One region of the Bacillus sp. MC1252 genome, then DNA from elsewhere that is predicted to be linked to it. Evidence: predicted binding sites of a transcription regulator. Region 1 holds the regulator's gene; the other holds the start of a gene.
The links. The regulator LexA, encoded in region 1, represses DNA repair genes until DNA is damaged. The targets are predictions, from matches to a motif close to CGAACATATGTTCG.
Positions count from the first base shown of each region.

Region 2: ACYH0L_RS05960 (ImmA/IrrE family metallo-endopeptidase) is a predicted target of LexA. The motif match lies at 1,389-1,402, and genes of this name have one in related genera.

Region 1 covers NZ_CM166369.1:1,727,992-1,731,519, reverse strand. Annotated here, with positions in the region: gene ACYH0L_RS08675 (DUF896 domain-containing protein) at 1-73, opposite strand, end outside; gene ACYH0L_RS08670 (YneB family resolvase-like protein) at 143-790, opposite strand; gene yneA (cell division suppressor protein YneA) at 808-1,119, opposite strand; gene lexA (transcriptional repressor LexA) at 1,279-1,899, shown strand; gene ACYH0L_RS08655 (hypothetical protein) at 1,947-2,396, opposite strand; gene ACYH0L_RS08650 (IseA DL-endopeptidase inhibitor family protein) at 2,691-3,233, shown strand; gene ACYH0L_RS08645 (STAS domain-containing protein) at 3,266-3,528, opposite strand, start outside.
Region 2 covers NZ_CM166369.1:1,192,784-1,196,311, reverse strand. Annotated here, with positions in the region: gene ACYH0L_RS05970 (hypothetical protein) at 89-220, shown strand; gene ACYH0L_RS05965 (N-acetylmuramoyl-L-alanine amidase) at 209-1,108, opposite strand; gene ACYH0L_RS05960 (ImmA/IrrE family metallo-endopeptidase) at 1,418-1,966, shown strand; gene ACYH0L_RS05955 (poly-gamma-glutamate hydrolase family protein) at 1,993-2,616, opposite strand; gene ACYH0L_RS05950 (DUF5412 domain-containing protein) at 2,860-3,231, shown strand; gene ACYH0L_RS05945 (methyl-accepting chemotaxis protein) at 3,404-3,528, opposite strand, start outside.

The DNA of each region.
Region 1 (3,528 bases):
CGTCCGACAAACCGGTCTCTTTCGACTTTTTTGAAAGCTCATTTATTCTTGCAAGCTGCTTTTTAGAAATCATGACAAACTCCTTTAAAACATTTTCTCTAAATACTACTAAATATCATTCATTTTTACAACAATTCACACTTTACGTGGTAAGAGCTTTTTCATATTCTTGATACCTTCTATGCACCGTCGCCTTTGAAATGTCAAAGCCTAGTCCCTGAAGTGTTGCTGCGATTTCGGCGAACGTCATGTTGTTTTTTCTTAATCGAACAATTTCTGAAATCGGTACTTCAATTCGCTCACGGCCAGGCGCCTGCTCACGGTGTTTTAAATTGAGTTCAGGCTGATACCCGCGCTCAACAGCCCTCTTCATTCCCCGCTTAATTTTCAGGTTATGAATTTTTCGTTGATACTCTTCCACGATTCCTACAATCTCAATGACCATCTCATCTGCTTCTGAAAGCTCAAGCTCTCCTCTATGAAAAACACTATACACCTTTACTTTCTCTTTAAAAAGACAATGAAGAAGCGCAATTTTTGCTTGTCCTCTTCCAAGGCGCGTCTCATCCTGAATGAGAACAGCATCTATTGACTCTTCTTTCAGCGTAGCAAGCATATCAAAAACACCATTACGATCTAGATCGTATCCACTCGCTTTTTCTTTAATGACTTTGACCACATTCATCTTGTGCAAAGCAGCTAAAGCTAGCAATTCTTCTTCTTGTCTTTTCAGCGAGGTTTCCTGCTCTTCTTTGACAGTACTGACTCTCGCATAAATGATTGCGTTCATCTCTTCAATCGACCTTTCTACTGTACTGTTGCAAGTTGATATACGACTGGATGCTCTTTTTTGACTGGTATCACAAGGATGTCTCCAGGCTGGATTTCAGTTGAAGCAAGATCATTGTGTTCGGTTACCCAGTCAATAAACGCATTTTTGTCGATTGATTTACTGTCGTTTACTTGATCAGCTAACCCCCAAAGAGTATCACCTGATTGAACCTCTATTTTAACATATTGATTTGGATCATTATGGCTAGTGACTGCGATAAGTGAGAGAAATATGCCAACGATGAATGAGAATACCCCAATAAAAATAATAGATTCTTTTAACCTCATAATGTCATCTCCCCTAACAGAATATGCGTTCGCTCTTTCTGTCATTCATTATAAATACGAACAAACGTTTCTGTCAAACGTTTTTTTCGAACCTATGTTTGTACTGTTAGGAAAAACATGCTATAATTTCTTTAAAATTGACGTTTTGAGGTGCAAAAGATGACGAAGCTATCAAAAAGACAACTCGATATCCTGACATTCATCAAAGAAGAAGTAAAAAGCAAGGGCTATCCCCCATCCGTTCGTGAAATTGGAGAAGCTGTCGGTCTAGCATCCAGCTCAACTGTCCATGGACATTTAGCTAGACTAGAAACAAAGGGTTTAATTAGAAGAGACCCGACAAAACCTAGAGCGATCGAAGTACTAGATGAAGAGGAAATGAATATTCCAAAGAGTGCTGTAATGAATGTACCAGTCATCGGAAAAGTAACAGCCGGCTTGCCTATCACGGCTGTTGAGAATGTAGAAGAATACTTCCCTCTTCCAGAGACTTTTGCAGCGCCAGATGAACAAGTATTTATGCTTGAAATTATGGGAGAAAGTATGATTGATGCGGGTATTTTGGACAAGGACTATGTCATTGTCCGTCAGCAAAGCACTGCCAACAATGGAGATATTGTGGTCGCGATGACAGAGGAAGATGAAGCCACAGTGAAACGTTTTTATAAGGAAGATACACACTTTAGATTACAGCCAGAGAACCCATCAATGGAACCGATTATTTTACAGAATGTGAGTATACTAGGTAAAGTGATTGGCGTATTTCGAAATATTCATTAAAACAAGCCGGTATTTCATCAGTTGCTGATGAGAACCGGCTTTTTCTTTTATGAACAAGAATAAGCAAGAATACTCGAACTTGGGAACGAACCAAATGTAAAGTTCGGCCATATAAAGCCTGTTGTACGGCCAAAAGGCTGTGAGGAAAGCACATACATTAAAAATACTTGACCGTTTCTAAGGAACACAATCGTCCATCTTCTATTACATCCCGCTGCAAACTGAACAGTTTGCTGGCCTCCACTTACACTTTGCCCTGAAATAAGTGACTGCATACTTTGAGGCTGAGAGACTGCTTGCTGATACTGTGAGATGATATGCTGCGGCGGAGCTGGCGGGGCTGATTGTCCGCCTGAACCTTGCCCTGGCCCAGTACCTCCCCCTCCGATTGGAAACCCAGGAAATCCTCCAACTTGAGGAACAGGAAGCGATGGCCATCCTTGTACCTGCCTATCATATAAGTACCCATTCCACATACCTTCATACGGATGATACATATTAAACACCACTTTCTTAGACATTCATCACGACAGTATATGTCATAAATGAAAAAGGGTGTTGAACGTCCAAATAGAAATTTTTCCAAAAGACGTTTTGTTCTTCTGTAGAACGGTTAAATAGTAGTGAAGAAGAAAAAATAAAAAAATGAAAACTTTTTGTCTCGCTCAAACGTTATATAGGTAGAAAGAAAAGAAATAAAAAACTTTTAGATTTAACACTTGTAATATCACTGTAATTATTGTAACATTTGTAACATAAGAAGTTTTCATTTAAAAAAGGAGGCAATCGCCTTGAAAAAATTATTTGTTTTATTAACTGCTATTATGCTTATGATCTCATTACAATCAACAACACTAGCCGCTTCCAAAAAACCAGCCGCTTTAACAAATAAAGAAGCGTTACATATTGCCCTTGATGCACGAGAACACTTTTGGAGTGCGATGTCAGGCTACAAAATTAATGAACATTCAGATTACAAATTAAAATCATTTAGTTATAAAGACATGACATACAACTATCTTTCTAAAACATTTGATACAAAGAAAAAACTAAACAGCTACCTATCTCAAGTTTTCACAAAAGATGCGATCACTCATGGTTTAAAAGACTATCAGTTTATTGTTCATAATGGAAAAATGGCTGTTCCAGTCGGTGACGGAGACAACATGCTCAATTGGGAGAAAGCAACACCTAAACTTGTCTCTAAGAAAAATACAATCCGCACATATGAATTCACAGTCCCAACACTTGATGGACGTGAAGTAAAACGAACTGTCACTTATGAGAAAGTACAAAAGGATTGGAAAGTAACAAAAATTGACGCTGTGATCTAAATAAAAACCAGGCCCGTTACTAGGCCTGGTTTTTATTTAGGAGAAAATTCAGTCATGTGATCTAGCGCGTGGGCAAGTGATGATGCCGTGCGAAATTCATGAAAAGGAAGCCCGAGCTGCACAGCTGTTTGAGCGATTTCTGGTCTGATCCCTGAAATGGTCGTCTCCACCCCAATTAACCGAAGTGACGTGACAAGATCAAACATTTGATGAGCCACCATTGTATCAATAATGACGACACCCGATAAATCAATGTACAAATGCTGAACACCTTTTTGCGAGCACTGTTTTAATG
Region 2 (3,528 bases), 540 kb from region 1:
GACGCGGAACTAAACCCGCGTCCTGATTCCTTTTTTACATCGATTCGCATACAATAAAACCATATGCTGTAACCATTGAGGTGCCAAAATGAAAAAGAAAATCAAACAATTGAGATATGTTCAGTTTGCTGAATTTCAGCCGTCCCCTTATGTCCGCCAATTAAATGAAAAAAGTGAAGCAGTCATTCATTCATACAAACAGAAAAACTCACTTATTTAATTGCTCAAGCAGCTTTTTCTTCGTATTAGGTCCGTATACCCCATCACTTGTCAGACCATTCATCAGCTGAAAACGCGCTACAGCATTGGCCGTTTTTTCCCCGTAAATTCCGTCAACTCCCTTATCTACAGCCGTTTTATCAGGATAAAAATAAACAGCGGCAAGCGCTTTTTGGACGAGGCGTACGTGCTCCCCCTTCGTCAAAGGAGATGTCACCTTTAAAATCCCATCTGGCAGCTCATACATGATTTTTCCATCATTGCGATAAATTTTGAGAACCTGTCCAATTTGAATCGTGTTCGGGTCGTTAATGTCATTCCATTTCTGTAAATCACTCACAGTGACGCCATGGGCTTTAGCAATACTTGTTAACGTATCCCCGCTTTTGACCACATACGTGATGACCGTCGCCGGATCACCTGCGGTTTCAATTCCTTTTTTAAATGCATCCCATGTAGATAGAAGCAGGCGTGGACATGCTTTTCCAGACCAATGCTCATGTGTAACCACATTTACTAATGGAATGTCATGTTCTTTTAATAGCTTTTGAATGAGCCATTGAGCATGTTTGACAGCCTGCTGAAAGTTCCCATCTTCATTTTCACAAATTTCAATTCCGATCGATTTCCTATTACCATTCCCATGTCCGTCCCCTGCATGCCAGCCATTTTCATTTAAAGGCAGATGCTGAAAAATTTCACGATCATCCACTGTAAAATGCCAGCTCACCTCTGTCGTTGGTCGTTTGACGTATGCCGCATGACTTTTCGCGTCAGCTCCCTTAGATGTATTTGCTGTGTTATGAACAGTCACATACATCGGTGTCATGGCGTATCCTGGCCGGTTTCCGTTTCCAACTGGAATAAAATCTTGATAAATTTGTACCATGTTCTGCACTCCCTTTTGCTAGATTGAATTGATCTTTCTCATCAATCGGTGGCATTCGTAAGACAAATTTTGTTTGTTTTAGTTATAAGACTATGGTAAAATTTGAATTCAATCTTCCCTTTTTAATAGTGAAAATGAAAAAATGAAGAAAAAAACAGGAAATAATTCCATTTTTCTTTGATTTTATGTTAAAATTGTTAAAAACAAGCCGATATAAAAAGTAAGCGATAGCTTTATTAGCCATTTAGTCCTATACGGACTTTTCTTTTATGCCAAAAATAGAACATACGTTTGTGTGGAGGTTTTTAAATGACTTATTTTTTAACCCATTTAGAAGAAGATATTAAACGGTTATACGCTCAACTACAAATAAGCGGTCCTGCATATGTAGACATGCAAAGGATCGCTTCTGAATTTCATGTATGGGTCCATTACGAGGATACCGGCAGCATGATGATCAAACATCAAGGTCTTTACAGTATTATTTTAAACAGATCCCTATCACCAGAAGAACAGTGGCAGGATTTTGCCCACGAGCTCTGTCATGTGTTGAAACACGCAGGCAATCATTTCAAAATGCATAGGCTCTTTCGAGAACTGCAAGAGTTTCAGGCAAAACAATTCATGTATCACTTTTGTGTTCCGACCTTTTTGCTCCTGCAAATGAAGCTTCCAAATCTACGTCAGCAAGCTATTTTGCAAATTGCTCAAACATTTCACGTCACCTGGGCTTTTGCTGAAAAACGGCTTGCCTTATTCGAACAGCGAAGAGTAGGCATTCGCTTTCAAAAGGAGTTTACTTCCTATTTAATGAAAGCGGAAAGGGTTGCGGAAAAAGAAGCTGCTTATCAAACGTAAACACCTGCACGCATGACAAAAGAGGTTTATTCATAAAGGCTTAATACTTGTTTCAGTACATTTGTGTATCTATAAAATTGTTCATTTTGTGTATCACGCCGGTAGCGCCGCCTAAAGTCTTGAAAGAATGCTCTTCTTTGAGCTTGACTGATTTCAATTTGAACGCTTTTTCCTGTCAGACATTGATTATTAATATTATGAGGATGTGTTCCAGAAAAACGATCTGATTCAGACAAAAGCAATGCAGGAAAACCATTCAATGTTAAACGTTTCACGGTTTCTGCAGCTCTTTCTCTGTCTGTACCGCCCACTAATGTTTGAAGCACGTCTGTTTCTCCGTAGCCGTGGAGCGCAAACGTATAATGATGTGTATGCACTTGAGAAAGACAAATCGGCTCATCAAAACGTGTGCTTGTAATATGAAGAACATGATTGCCTTTCACTTTAAGGCCCTCAAATAAATACATTGAATAATCGCTTGCTAATTCATGGATCAGCTCACTCACGCCTGATTCAATTCCTCCGGCATGAGGCGACAAAATCAGAAGCTGATCTCCTTCCCGCTTGTGTAGAATTTGATAGTCAATCCCTTTTCTTTCATGAGCGGAAAGCTCTTCATAATTTTGATACGTATCGATGATTTGCGTCATTCTATCTGCCCCATTCCTCTATATGAGCATAAGTCTACTGATCTCAAATTCTTTTGTAAAGTGTTTTCGAATCGTCTATCCACATGAAGACATCCTTAAATTTTCCTTATCTTTACGGCTTTCTGTTGAATTTTGAGAAAAAATGACCGATAATTGAAACAAGTAGAACTTTTAGACTATATGAATCTTTTTGTATTCTCTCTCATAAATTAGCATTATTGTGATCTAAATCTGGAGGAATTCATGTTAAAAAAGAAAACCACCATCATCCTTGTCATCTTATTCATTAGCTTTGCTGGTATCATTTATTGGAAATGCTTCTCTCTTCAAGGCGTGTCTCATGGAACATTCATCCGCTCTATGTCATCACCCGACGGAACATATATCATCAACACCTATCGTCATAGTGGAGGAAAGCTAAAGGAGAACGCAGTCAGAGCAGAAATTGAAAACAAACTGACCCATCGAAAGAAAACGATTTACTGGAAATACCCTGATAAAGATCCTCTCATCAAATGGAAAAATACACAGCTGGTTCAAATTGGACACGAGTTTTTAAATGTTGTAAAAGGCGAAACGTACGATTATCGCTTTGAAAAAAGAAACAGAAAATAACGAGTCATCAAAAAACGAATCCTCTTTAGATTCGTTTTTTTACGTTTACATCACCTTTTGCATAAAGCCTTTCCTTTCTTTGCTTACCACAGTCAACCGCTCCACAATTTCACTAAACTCTGTCACAAGTAAAGCTTGGTCTAATGATGACCCCATCATATGTTCCTTACTCTCAAGTAATGTATGTTTGGATGTTAGAGAAAATCCCTTGCAATGAGCTTTCAATATTTTCAGTTGCACGTGAGGTTCCACTTGATAATTTTGGGACTTCGCTTGCTACAACACTAAAATCTGCTC